DNA from 4 places in the Streptomyces sp. NPDC017943 genome. Region 2 is predicted to be linked to each of the others. Evidence: riboswitches for the same ligand, from Rfam matches in the RefSeq annotation. Region 2 holds a riboswitch; each other region holds the start of a gene.

The links. A riboswitch is a leader RNA that binds a small molecule or an ion and turns the genes downstream of it on or off. The one in region 2 is predicted to bind cobalamin.
Region 1: linked by a shared signal. The riboswitch ahead of ACH4C6_RS13045 (ABC transporter substrate-binding protein) and the one ahead of ACH4C6_RS02220 (ribonucleoside-diphosphate reductase subunit alpha) in region 2 are both predicted to bind cobalamin.
Region 3: linked by a shared signal. The riboswitch ahead of ACH4C6_RS19435 (ABC transporter substrate-binding protein) and the one ahead of ACH4C6_RS02220 (ribonucleoside-diphosphate reductase subunit alpha) in region 2 are both predicted to bind cobalamin.
Region 4: linked by a shared signal. The riboswitch ahead of ACH4C6_RS07820 (energy-coupling factor ABC transporter permease) and the one ahead of ACH4C6_RS02220 (ribonucleoside-diphosphate reductase subunit alpha) in region 2 are both predicted to bind cobalamin.

The regions. Positions count from the first base shown of each region.
Region 1 covers NZ_JBIRHH010000003.1:787,776-791,035, reverse strand. Annotated here, with positions in the region: gene ACH4C6_RS13055 (YbaK/EbsC family protein) at 1-493, shown strand, start outside; gene ACH4C6_RS13050 (CoA-binding protein) at 595-1,005, opposite strand; cobalamin riboswitch at 1,085-1,272, shown strand; gene ACH4C6_RS13045 (ABC transporter substrate-binding protein) at 1,341-2,366, shown strand; gene ACH4C6_RS13040 (FecCD family ABC transporter permease) at 2,363-3,260, shown strand, end outside.
Region 2 covers NZ_JBIRHH010000001.1:509,735-512,994, forward strand. Annotated here, with positions in the region: gene mctP (monocarboxylate uptake permease MctP) at 1-540, shown strand, start outside; cobalamin riboswitch at 679-813, shown strand; gene ACH4C6_RS02220 (ribonucleoside-diphosphate reductase subunit alpha) at 936-3,260, shown strand, end outside.
Region 3 covers NZ_JBIRHH010000005.1:561,922-565,181, forward strand. Annotated here, with positions in the region: gene kdpA (potassium-transporting ATPase subunit KdpA) at 1-507, opposite strand, end outside; gene kdpF (K(+)-transporting ATPase subunit F) at 516-605, opposite strand; gene ACH4C6_RS19430 (hypothetical protein) at 856-1,077, shown strand; cobalamin riboswitch at 1,171-1,294, shown strand; gene ACH4C6_RS19435 (ABC transporter substrate-binding protein) at 1,345-2,379, shown strand; gene ACH4C6_RS19440 (FecCD family ABC transporter permease) at 2,376-3,260, shown strand, end outside.
Region 4 covers NZ_JBIRHH010000002.1:626,370-629,629, forward strand. Annotated here, with positions in the region: gene ACH4C6_RS07815 (protein kinase) at 1-1,132, shown strand, start outside; cobalamin riboswitch at 1,235-1,420, shown strand; gene ACH4C6_RS07820 (energy-coupling factor ABC transporter permease) at 1,450-2,151, shown strand; gene ACH4C6_RS07825 (energy-coupling factor ABC transporter substrate-binding protein) at 2,148-2,513, shown strand; gene cbiQ (cobalt ECF transporter T component CbiQ) at 2,520-3,260, shown strand, end outside.

The sequences.
Region 1 (3,260 bases), on a different contig from region 2:
CGTAGCCGACGCCGTACGCCACTGGCGGGGCAGCGTCCCCGCCGACCGGATCGTCTACGTCGAGACCGACCCCGCCTGGGCCGACACCGCGACCTTCGTGGAGCACTACGGGCAGGACCTGCTGGAGCGCTCCGCCAACTGCGTGGTCGTCGCGGGCAAGCGCGGCGGCGGGACCACGCTCGCCGCGTGCGTCGTGCTGTCCACCACCCGGGTCGACGTCAACGGCGTGGTCCGCCGCCGACTGGGCGCCCGCAAGGCCTCGTTCGCCGCGATGGACACCGCGACCGGTGAGACCGGCATGGAGTACGGCGGCATCACCCCGATCGGGCTGCCCGCCGACTGGCCCGTCCTCGTGGACGCGGCCGTGGTCGACCTGCCCTACGTCCTCGTCGGCAGCGGCCGGCGCCGCGGCAAGCTGCTGGTCCCGGGCAAGGCCCTCGCCGAACTGCCGGGCGCCGAGGTCGTGGAGGGCCTCGGAGCTCCCGTTCCGTAGCGCGCCGCCGCGCCCGGGCGCTGCTCGGCGAAACGCCCGCGTCTCCGTCTCCGGCACCAAGCGGTCCACCGAGGCCGCCTACAGCGCGGCGACGGCCCTCGTCACCGCCCCAGTCGGGGGATCTCGATGGCCGGGCAGCGGTCCATCACCATCTCCAGACCCGCCGCGCGGGTCCGTTCGTACGCCGCCTCGTCGACGACGCCGAGCTGGAACCAGACACCCTTCGCGCCCTTGGCGACGGCCTCGTCCGCGACCGCGCCGGCCAGGTCGCTGTTCACGAAGACGTCCACGACGTCCACCTCGAAGGGGATGTCCGCGAGGCTCGCGTACCCCTGCTCGCCGTGCACCGTCTCCGCCTTCGGATGCACCGGCACCACGCGCTTGCCGAAGCGCTGGAGCGTCGCGGCCACGCCGTACGCGGCACGCTGCCGGTTCGACGACAGGCCCACCACGGCCCAGGTGTCGCCGAGTTCGGTGAGAATCCTGCGGACCGCTGCCTCGTCGCCGTACACCGGTGACCTCCTCGGGAGTCGCAAAGGAACTGTTCCCGGTCAACGGCCCGGGCAGCCCGGTGATTCCCCGGCACCCCCGTGATAGCTTGCCGAGGCCAGTCGAACCCATGTACGTGGGTCAGGGAATCCGGTGCGAATCCGGAACTGACGCGCAGCGGTGAGGGGGACGGGCGGGGCCTCGGCCACTGGACGCACCGCGTGTCCGGGAAGGCGCCCCGATCCGGACGAACCCGAGTCCGAAGACCTGCTGGCGGCCCCCGCGGCCGACGCGGCGGGGGAGCACTGTACGACCGGGCTCCGCGACCGAGCCCTCGACGACCGAGGACTGGTTCCCCGTGCCCCTCGCCCGACCCGCCCGCGCGGCCGCCCTGCTCGCCGTCTGCTCCCTGCTCCTCGCCGGTTGCGGCGGCACGGAACCCTCCGGCCGCCATGACGGGAAGACAGCCGTCACCCTCCGCAACTGCGGGCACGAGGTCCGCGTGGAGTCCCCGCCGCGGCACGCCGTCTCCCTCGACCAGGGCACCACCGAGATCCTGCTCTCCCTCGGTCTCGCCGACCGCCTCGCCGGCACGGCCACCTGGACCGACCCCGTGATGAAAGGGCTCGAGAAGGAGAACGCCGAGGTGCCGCGGCTCGCCGACAACAACCCCTCCTTCGAGCGGGTCCTGGACGCCGACCCCGACTTCGTGACCGCCTCGTTCGTCTCCACCCTCGGCAAGGGCGGCGTCGCCACCCGGGAACAGTTCGAGAAGCTCGGCGTCCCCACCTACGTCTCCCCGTCCGACTGCGCCGGCAAGGACAACAGCTCCGGCGGCGACGGCTCCCGCGGCAAGCCCCTCGGCATCGGCACCGTCTACCGGGAAGTGCGCGACCTGGCCGCGATGTTCGGCGAGCGGGAACGCGGCGACCGGCTCGTGGCCTCCCTGCAACGGCGGATGGACCAGGCCACCGCGGGCCTCGACGCCTCCCGGGTCACCCTCCTGTACTGGTTCGCCAACTCCGACTCGCCCTACATGGCGGGCTGCTGCGGCGCGCCCGGCATCATCACCCGGGCCCTCGGCGCGCAGAACGTCTTCGACGACACCCACGACGAGTGGCCGCAGATCAACTGGGAGACGGTCGCCGACCGCGACCCGGACGTCCTCGTCATCGGCGACCTGACCCGCACGTCGCAGACCGCCGAATCGGCCGCGAAGAAGATCGCCTTCCTGGAGTCCAACCCGGTCACCCGGACCATGGACGCCGTCCGCCACCGGCGGTACGTGCTGCTCAGCGGGCAGGCCATGAACCCGACCATCCGCACGGTCGAGGGAGTGGAGCAGGTGGCCGCGGGGCTGCGCCGGTTCGGGCTGGCCGGGTGACCGCCCCGGATCCGGCCGGCCCCCGCGTCCGCCCTCGCCGCGCCGCCGGGCTCGCGCTGGGCGCGGCCGGAGCCGTGACCCTCGTGGTCTCGGTCGCCGCGGCCATCACGATCGGCCCCGCCGACATCGGCGTCGGGGACGTGTGGTCGGTCGTGGCCGCCCATCTCGGCCTCGGGGAGTCCGGGCTGACGCCCGTGCGGGACGGCATCGTCTGGCAGCTGCGGCTGCCGCGCACCCTCCTCGCCGCCGTGTGCGGGGCCGGACTCGCCGTGTGCGGGGCGGTGATGCAGTCGCTGCTGCGCAACCCGCTGGCCGACCCGTTCGTGCTCGGGGTGTCCTCCGGCGCCTCGACGGGAGCGGTCGCCGTCGTCGTGCTGGGCGTCGGCGGGGGTGCCGTGTCGGTGTCCGCGGGCGCGTTCTTCGGCGCCCTCGTCTCCTTCGCGCTCGTGCTGCTGCTCAGCCACACCCTCGGCGGCACCACCGACCGGGTCGTCCTCGCGGGCGTGGCCGCCATGCAGCTGTTCTCCGCGCTGACCTCGTTCGTCGTGATGACCTCGGCCGACGCCGAGACGACCCGCGGCGTGCTGTTCTGGCTGCTCGGCTCGCTCGGCGGCGCGGGCTGGACCGACGTCCGGCTGTGCCTCGCCGCACTGGCCGTCGCCCTGACGATGTGTCTGGGGTACGCCCGTACGCTCGACGTCTTCGCCCTCGGACAGGACACCGCCGCCGCTCTCGGGGTCTCCGTGGCCCGGACCCGCCTGGTACTGCTGTGCGTCACGGCCCTGCTCACGGCCGCGCTGGTCAGCTCCGCCGGGGCCATCGGCTTCGTCGGGCTGGTCCTGCCGCACGCCGCCCGGGCCCTCACCGGCCCCGGCCACGTCCGGCTGCTGCCGG
Region 2 (3,260 bases):
CTGTTCACCCGCAACATCTACAAGGACTTCCTCAAGCCGGACGCCACCCCCGCGCAGGAGACCAAGGTCTCCAAGCTGGTCTCGCTGCTGGTGAAGGTGGGCGCGCTGGTCTTCGTCCTCACCATGGACAAGACGGTCGCCATCAACTTCCAGCTGCTGGGCGGCATCTGGATCCTGCAGACCTTCCCGGCCCTGGTCGGCGGCCTGTTCACCCGCTGGTTCCACCGCTGGGCGCTGCTCGCGGGCTGGGCGGTCGGCATGGTCTACGGCACCCTCGCCGCCTACGGCGTGGCCTCCCCGACGCAGAAGCACTTCGGCGGCTCGTCGAAGGAGATCCCCGGCATCGGCGAGATCGGCTACATCGGCCTCACGGCGTTCGTGCTGAACGTGGTCGTGACGGTCGTCCTGACCTTCGTCCTGAAGGCGGTGAAGGCCCCCGACGGCGTCGACGAGACCAAGCCGGAGGACTACACGGCCGACGCGGGCGACCCGGGAGTCCAGGTGGAGCTTCCGCCGGCCACCGCCGGATCGTCGCACTGACCCGAACGGCGCGGCACGCCGCGACCACCGAACGGCGGGCCGCCGTGACCGAACGTCACGGCGGCCCGCCGTCATGTGAAGCCGACACTCCGACACCCCCGCGACACTACATCTGGGGGTGCCACCCGGGCCCGGCACAAGATGTATGCTCATGCTCGCTGTCGCCGCAGGGGAATCCGGTGCGAATCCGGAACTGTCCCGCAACGGTGAACCCATGCCCCTCTGCGCGCATGACGGTCAGTCCGAGGACCTGCCGACAGTGCACCCGGCCGCCGGCCGGTGTGCCCTGACGTCCGGGCCTCGTGGAATGGGCCGGTGGACGCGTGACGCCGTGTGCGTCCGTGTGCTGCCCCCTGCCCTCGGCGAGGCCCCGTGCCGAGCGAGGGAGAGCCCCCGTGACCATCGCGCCAGCGGATCCGGCCGCAGCCGCCGAACCGGAGCAGGACGCTCCCGGTGCCGCGCTGCTGCGGACCCTGACCGAACTGACCGCCGACCTCCCCGACGCCGACCCCGGCCGGGTCGCCGCCGCCGCGCTGCGCGGCCGGTCCGCGCAGGCGGACGAGCGGGAGCTGCGGGACCTGGCGACGGAGGCGGCGGCGGGCCTCATCTCGGAGGACCCGGCCTACTCCCGGCTGGCCGCACGCCTGCTGACCATCGGCATCCGCGAGGAGGCCGCCTCGCAGGGGGTCACGTCCTTCACCGGGTCCGTCGCGGTCGGCCACCGCGAGGGGCTCATCGCCGACCGCACCGCGGAGTTCGTACGCGTCCACGCCCCCCGCCTCGACGCGCTGGTCGACGGCGCCGCCGACGACCGCTTCGGCTACTTCGGCCTGCGCACGCTGTACAGCCGCTACCTGCTGCGGCACCCGATCACCCGCAAGGTGGTCGAGACACCCCAGTACTTCCTGCTGCGGGTGGCGAGCGGCCTCGCCGAGGACGACACCGCCCGCGCGGTGGACGAGGTCGCGGCGCTCTACGGGCTCATGAGCCGCCTCGACTACCTGCCCTCCTCCCCCACCCTCTTCAACTCCGGCACCCGGCATCCCCAGATGTCGTCCTGCTACCTGCTCGACTCCCCCCAGGACGAGCTGGACTCGATCTACGACCGCTACCACCAGGTCGCGCGCCTGTCGAAGCACGCGGGCGGCATCGGCCTGGCCTACTCCCGCATCCGTGCCCGGGGTTCGCTGATCCGCGGCACCAACGGCCACTCCAACGGCATCGTCCCGTTCCTGAAGACCCTCGACGCCTCGGTCGCCGCGGTGAACCAGGGCGGCCGCCGCAAGGGAGCCGCCGCGGTCTACCTGGAGACCTGGCACGCGGACATCGAGGAGTTCCTGGAGCTGCGGGACAACACCGGCGAGGACGCCCGGCGCACGCACAACCTCAACCTGGCGCACTGGGTGCCGGACGAGTTCATGCGGCGCGTGAACGCGGACGCGCAGTGGTCGCTGTTCTCCCCCTCGGACGTGCCCGAACTGGTCGACCTGTGGGGCGAGGAGTTCGACGCCGCGTACCGTGCGGCCGAGGCGAAGGGCCTGGCGCGGAAGACCCTGCCCGCCCGTGAGCTGTACGGCCGCATGATGCGCACCCTCGCGCAGACCGGCAACGGCTGGATGACCTTCAAGGACGCCGCCAACCGCACCGCCAACCAGACGGCCGAGCCCGGCCACGTGGTGCACTCCTCCAACCTCTGCACGGAGATCCTCGAGGTCACCGACGACGGGGAGACGGCGGTCTGCAACCTCGGCTCGGTCAACCTCGGCGCCTTCGTGACCGGCGGGGACATCGACTGGGAGCGGCTGGACGAGACCGTCCGCACGGCGGTGACGTTCCTCGACCGGGTCGTGGACATCAACTTCTACCCGACCGAGCAGGCGGGCCGCTCCAACGCCCGCTGGCGCCCGGTCGGCCTCGGCGCGATGGGCCTGCAGGACGTCTTCTTCCAGCTGCGCCTGCCCTTCGACTCGCCCGAGGCCAAGGCCCTGTCGACCCGGATCGCCGAGCGCATCATGCTCGCCGCGTACGAGGCGTCCGCCGATCTCGCCGAGCGCAGCGGCCCGCTGCCCGCCTGGGAGAAGACCCGCACCGCCCGGGGCGTCCTGCACCCCGACCACTACGACGTGGAACGGACGTGGCCCGAGCGCTGGGCCGCCCTGCGCGAGCGGATCGCCGCGACCGGCCTGCGCAACTCCCTGCTCCTGGCCATCGCGCCCACGGCCACCATCGCCTCGATCGCGGGCGTGTACGAGTGCATCGAGCCGCAGGTGTCCAACCTGTTCAAGCGCGAGACGCTGTCGGGCGAGTTCCTCCAGGTGAACTCCTACCTGGTGGACGAGCTGAAGCGGCTCGGCGTGTGGGACGCCCGCACCCGGGAGGCCCTGCGCGAGGCGAACGGCTCGGTGCAGGACTTCGCCTGGATCCCCGAGGACGTGCGCGCCCTCTACCGCACGGCGTGGGAGATCCCGCAGCGCGGCCTGATCGACATGGCGGCGGCCAGGACCCCGTTCCTGGACCAGTCCCAGTCCCTGAACCTGTTCCTGGAGACGCCGACCATCGGCAAGCTCTCCTCGATGTACGCCTACGCCTGGAAGTCCGGGCTGAAGACCACGTACTACCTGCGTTCGCGCCCGGCGACCCGCATCGCCCGCGCCGCCCGGGCCACCGTGCCCGTGCAGGCCACCCCCGACCCCGAGGCGGTCGCCTGCTCCCTGGAAAAC
Region 3 (3,260 bases), on a different contig from region 2:
CAGGTCGGCCCAGAAGTTGCCGAGTTCACCGGTGCGCGAGCGCGCGAACCCGCGCACCAGTGCCACCGCGACGGCCATGCCGACGGCGGCCGAGACGAAGTTCTGCACGGCCAGACCGGCGGTCTGCACGACGTGGCCCATGGCCTGCTCGCCGTAGTACGACTGCCAGTTCGTGTTGCTCACGAACGACGCGGCGGTGTTGAACGCCTGGTCCGGGTCGATGGCGGCGAAGCCCAGCGAGCCCGGCAGATGGCCCTGCAGACGCTGGAGCAGGTAGAGGAACAGGACGCCGACGGCCGAGAAGGCGAGCACGCCGCGCAGGTACGCGGGCCAGCGCATCTGCGTGTCGGGGTCGGCACCGATGCCCTTGTAGATCCACTTCTCGACGCGCCGGTGCTTGTCGGAGGTGTAGACCTTGGCCATATAGGCGCCGAGGGGCTTGTGGACGAGCGCGAGCGCCGCTATGAGAGCCAGCAGCTGGAGCACGCCCGCGAGTACGGGACCCATCGCTTGTCTCAGAACCTCTCCGGGAAGATCAGGGCGAGGACGAGATAGCCCAGCAGGGAGACGGCCACGACGAGGCCGACGATGTTCTCGGCGGTCACAGCTTCGTCACCCCCTTGGCGACAAGAGCCACCAGCGCGAACACCGCGATCGTGGTGACGACGAAGGCCAGATCGGCCATCGCGAACTCCTGAGGTGAGGTTCGGTTGAACGGACAGCACGAGAAAAGCGCATCCGTGGCCGGATCAGACCGGTCGTTGACGGCTCCCTGACGGCGAGACCTCCGGCTTTGACGGAACCCTGACGGCGCACAGTCCGAGGGGTGAGCGGGCTCACGGTGGAACGGACAGCGTGCTGGACGGCTGGGCACGGCTGCGCAGCGACTGGGCTCTCCTCCGGGGTGAGCGGGTGACGCGGACGACCCTGGTGTGGTTCGTGTACAGCGCGGTCGAGCTACGGCGCATGGCCGAGGAGGCGGGGTTCGGCCAGGTGGAGATCTTCGGTGGTTTCGACGGCCGCCCCTACGACGAGAACGCCGAGCGGCTGGTGCTGCGAGCGGTCCGCGAGGCATGACGGAGGGCGTGGGGGCGTACGCGCCGATATACGCGCCCTTTTGACGCGAGCTGGGCGGATCGTAGGATCAGCGGGTCATCGCCGCGACGGGAGACAGGAAGCCGGTGCGAATCCGGCACGGTCCCGCCACTGTGACCGGGGAGTGCACCCCTGAAGACGCCACTGCGCACCGCGCGGGAAGGCAAGGGGGAGCGTCGATCCGGGAGTCAGGAGACTGCCCTGTCGCGGGCCCGATCCGAGGAGCGCGGACTCCGCAGGAGGCTTCACGTGCACGACCGTCCCCCGCTGTTCCCGCCTGCCCGAAGGCACTACGCCCGGCGTGCCACGGCCGCGGCCGCCGCCCTGTGCGCGGCCCTGCTGACCGCCGGCTGCGGCTCGTCGCAGGACACCACCGAGGACGCGAAAGCCACGGCCGCGTCGTCCACGGGCTTCCCCGTCACCGTCGACAACTGCGGCGTGAAGACGACGTACGACAAACCGCCCTCCCGCGTCGTCACCATCCACCAGCACCCGGCGGAACTCATGCTCGCCCTCGGCCTCGGGGACCACATGGTCGGCACCGCCTTTCCCGACTCGGCCGTGCTGCCAGAGCTGAAGAAGGACTACGAGGAGATCCCGGAACTGGCTGAGAAGGAACCGTCGTTCGAGACGGTCCTGGACGCCGAGCCCGACCTGGTCTACGGCGGCTACGGCAGCGCCTTCGCCGAGAACGAGGGCCGTTCCCGCAAGGCGTTCGCCGACGCCGGCATCGACACCCACCTCAACCGCGAGTACTGCGGCAAGAAGCGGGTGACGATGAAGGACACCTACGACGAGATCCGCACGATCGGCAGGATCTTCGGCGTCCCGGACCGGGCCGACAAGCTGGTCGCCGACCTCACGGGCCGCGTCGGCAAAGCCGCCGCCAAGGTCGAGGGCGAGCCCGCTGTCCCCGTCTTCGTGTACGACAGCGGCGACAAGTCCGCCTTCACCGCGGGCGGCAAGAGCCTGGGCACCGAACTGATCCGGCTGGCCGGCGGCAAGAACGTCTTCGCCGACCTCGACGACGTCTTCGGCGACGTCTCCTGGGAGCAGGTCGTCGAGCGCAAACCGGAGGTCATCGCGATCTACGACTACGCCGGCGCAGGGAGCGTCGCGCAGAAGAAGAAGTTCCTGCTCTCCCAACCCGCCCTCGAGGACGTGCCCGCGATCAGGAACAAGCGGTTCGTCGTCCTGCCACTGACCGCGACGCTGGTCGGCATCCGCTCGGCGTACGCGGTCGAGGACCTGGCCCGCGGCATCCACCCCGAGAGCTTCGCGTGACGGCCCCGGTCGTCGAGACCGGTACCGAGCGCGCCGTGCGAAAACGGCGCCAGGGCGACGGGCGGGACGGCCGGGCCGGTCTCCCCGTCACCCTCCTCGTCCTGGCCGTCCTCCTGGCGATCTCCGCCACCGCCGGTCTGGCCATCGGGTCGGTCCAGGTACCGCCCGGCCAGGTGTGGGGCATCGTGACGCACGCCCTGGGCGCCGACTGGGGGGAACCGGACTGGTCGCGGGCGCGGGAGACCATCGTGCTGGACGTCCGCGCGCCCCGCGTCCTCCTCGGCGCCGTGGCCGGTGCCGGGCTGGCGGTCGTGGGAACCGCCCTGCAGGCCCTGATCCGCAACCCGCTCGCCGAGCCCTACCTGCTCGGCGTCTCCTCCGGGGCGTCCCTTGGCGCCGTCGTGGTGATCGTGTTCGGTGTGGCCCTGTTCGGGGCGGCGTCGCTGTCGGCCGCCGCGTTCGCGGGCGCCCTCGGCGCACTGCTGCTCGTCTACGCCAGCGCCCGCACCGGCGGCCGGATCACCTCGACCCGGCTGGTGCTGTCCGGTGTGGCCGTCGCCGCCGTCCTCACCGCCGTACTGAACCTGCTGCTGCTCACCACCGACCGGGGCAACGAGGCCCGAGCGGTCCTCGCCTGGACCCTCGGCGGCCTGGGCGGCGTCGACTGGGACGCACTCTGGCTTCCCAGCACCGCCCTACTGCTGGGCGTCGGCGTGCTCATGGTGCAGGCCCGCAACCTGAACCTGCTGCTCGCCGGTGAGGAGGCGGCGACCACGATGGGGCTGGACGTGGCACGCTTCCGCGCCCGTATGTTCGTCCTGCTCTCCCTCGTCACCGGCGTCCTGGTCGCGGCCTGCGGACCGATCGGCTTCGTCGGCCTG
Region 4 (3,260 bases), on a different contig from region 2:
GCCCGCCGAGCGCGTGGCGGTCCTGGCGGCACAGGCCTCCGCCGGCCTCGCCGCCGCGCACGCACAGGGCATCGTGCACCGGGACGTGAAACCCGCCAACCTGCTGCTCGACGCCCGCGGCACCCTGAAGATCGGCGACTTCGGCATCGCGCGCTTCATGGACGACCCCGGCGCCGCGCTCACCGCCACCGGCCAGATCGTCGGCACGGGGATGTACCTGGCCCCCGAACGCGCCCTGGGCAAACCCGCGGGCCCCGCCTCCGACATGTACTCGCTGGGCTGCGTGCTCTACCAGCTCCTCAGCGGCCGCCCCCCGTTCGAGGCGGACAGCGCCGTCGCCCTGCTCCACCAGCACCTCGACGCCGCTCCGGTGCCGCCCCGCGAGCTGGGCGTCTCCGGTCTGCCGCCGGCGTTCGAGAACTACCTGCTCGGCCTGCTCGCCAAGCAGCCCGAGGACCGGCCCACCGCGCAGCAGGCGGCCGAGTGGTTCGCGGGCGGCGCCTGGCGGGGGCTGCCCGAGCCGCTGCCGGAGATGTCGGCGCCCGGGCGGTCCCGGCCCCGGCCCGCACCGGCCGCTCACGGCACCCCTGCGGGCGCGGGGGCGAGCAGCCCGACCACGTACGCGCTGCCGGCGGCACCCGGGTCGCGCAGCGCGGCCCGCGCGGCGCAGGCGGCGCGTCCCGGGCGCGGTGGGCGACGCGGCGGGGGGAGCGGAAACCGTTCGAAGGCCGTCGCCGCGGTCGCGGCCGCGGCGCTGTTCGTCGCCGCGATGCTCATCGGCATGCAGTGGTTCTCGCCGGACGACACCGCCACGGAGGGCACCGACCCGGGCCCCTCGCCCACCGCGAGCACCCCCACCGCCGCGGCGAGTTCCGGCCCGGCGTCGGGATCGCGGCCGGACTCCGGCCCGGCCGCCGCCACGCCGGCCACCGGGACGGTGGCCGATGTCACCCCGCCCGGCACGACGCCGGTCGAGCAGGCCCCGCCCTCTCCGGCCGCCGAGAGCACCGCACCCCCGCCGGACGCGGGCGCCGAGCCACCGGCGGAGGCGGAGCAGCCGGAGCAGGAGCAACCGCCCGCGCAGCAGGGGGACGGCGAGGCCGAGGACGGCGGGGACGAGGGCGACGACTGACCCACGAGGCGTTCCCCCGGCGGAGCCCCAGGTGCGCCGGTGTGCGAGGGGGCGCCCCTCGCGCGCCCCCGGGTGCGGGTTGTGCTCGTCCTGATCCGGGCCTTATTGTCACCTGGCCTTGGTGAACGGGAAATCCGGTGTGATGCCGGTGCGGCCCTCGCCACTGTGAATCGGGAAGTCCGGCTCCGGCCCTCGCGGGCAGCCACTGGGTCCTTGTGACCCGGGAAGGCGGAGTCCGGGCGGTGGTACCCGTCAGCCAGGAGACCGGCCAAGGCGCGTCAACCATCCACGAGGTGCTGGAGAGGGTCTGCTGAGCCATGCACATAGCCGAGGGTTTCCTTCCTCCGGCGCACGCGGTCGCCTGGGGCGTCGCGTCGGCGCCGTTCGTCGTCCACGGGGTCCGGTCACTCACCCGTGAGGTGCGCGAGCACCCCGAGAGCACCCTGCTCCTCGGCGCCTCCGGCGCCTTCACGTTCGTCCTGTCCGCGCTGAAACTGCCCTCCGTCACGGGCAGTTGCTCCCACCCGACGGGCACGGGCCTGGGGGCCATCCTGTTCCGGCCGCCCGTCATGACCGTGCTCGGCACCATCACCCTGCTCTTCCAGGCGCTGCTGCTCGCCCACGGCGGGCTGACCACGCTCGGCGCCAACGTCTTCTCCATGGCGATCGTCGGGCCCTGGGCCGGGTACGCCGTGTACAAGCTGCTGCGGCGGTTCGACGTGCCGCTGATGGTGACGGTGTTCTGCGGCGCGTTCGTCGCCGACCTGTCCACATACTGCGTCACCAGCGTGCAGCTGGCGCTCGCCTTCCCCGACCCGGGCAGCGGTTTCCTGGGCGCGCTCGGCAAGTTCGGCTCCATCTTCGCCCTCACGCAGATCCCGCTCGCGGTGAGCGAGGGACTGCTGACGGTCCTCGTGATGCGGCTGCTGGTGCAGTCCAGCAAGGGCGAGCTGACGCGGCTCGGCGTGCTGCTCACCGCCAAGGAGACGCGCGACGAGACCGAGGCGGTGGCCCGATGAGCCGGAACACGAAGATCAACCTGCTGCTGCTGTTCGTCGTGGCCGCGCTCGCCGTGCTGCCGCTCGTGCTCGGCCTCGGCGACCACAAGGAGGAGCCCTTCACCGGCGCCGACGCCGAGGCCGAGACGGCGATCACCGAGATCGAGCCCGACTACGAGCCGTGGTTCTCCCCCCTGTACGAACCGCCGTCCGGGGAGATCGAGTCGGTCCTGTTCTCCCTCCAGGCCGCGCTCGGCGCCGGTGTCCTCGCCTACTACTTCGGGCTGCGCCGGGGACGACGGCAGGGCGAACAGCGGGCGCTGGAGCGGGAGGCGGCGGCCGCTCCCCCGGCCGCCGGGGAGTCCGTCTCCGCGAAGGACTGAGCCCGGGTGCTGCCGATCGACGCGGCGGCGCACAGCAGCCGCTGGCGCCGCCGTCATCCCGTGGACAAGGCCGTGCTCGGACTGGGCCTGACCGTGCTGGCCGTCTGTCTGCCGCCCTGGCCGGGCGCGGCCCTGGTGCTCGCCACCGCGGTCGTGCTCCTGCTCGGTCCGGCCGGTGTGCCCGGGCGGCGCCTGTGGCGGGCCTACCGGGTGCCGCTGGGCTTCTGCGCGACCGGCGCGCTGACCCTGCTGGTGCAGGTCGGCGGGCCGGGCGGGTTCGTCTCCCTCGCCGCCGACGGTCCGCTGCGGGCCGGGGAGTTGATGCTGCGCACCTCCGCGGCCTCGCTGGGCGTGCTGCTGTTCGCCTTCACCACGCCCATGTCCGACCTGCTGCCGCGCCTGGTGCGCGCGGGGGTCCCGGCGCCCGTGGTGGACGTGGCGCTGGTGACGTACCGGATGAGCTTTCTGCTGCTGGACTCCGTGCGCCGCATCCGGCAGGCCCAGGCGGCCCGGCTCGGTCACACCGGCCGCCGCGCCGAGTGGCGCTCCCTGGCCGGTCTCGGTGCCACGGCGTTCGTGCGGGCCTTCGACCGGGCCTCCCGCCTCCAGGCCGGTCTGGCCGGGCGCGGCTACGACGGCACGCTGCGCGTCCTGGTCCCCGAGGCGCGTGTCTCCGTCCGTTTCACGGCCGTCAGTTGCCTGCTGCTCGCGGTGCTGGCCGCCCTCACCTTCCTCCTGGAAAGGCCG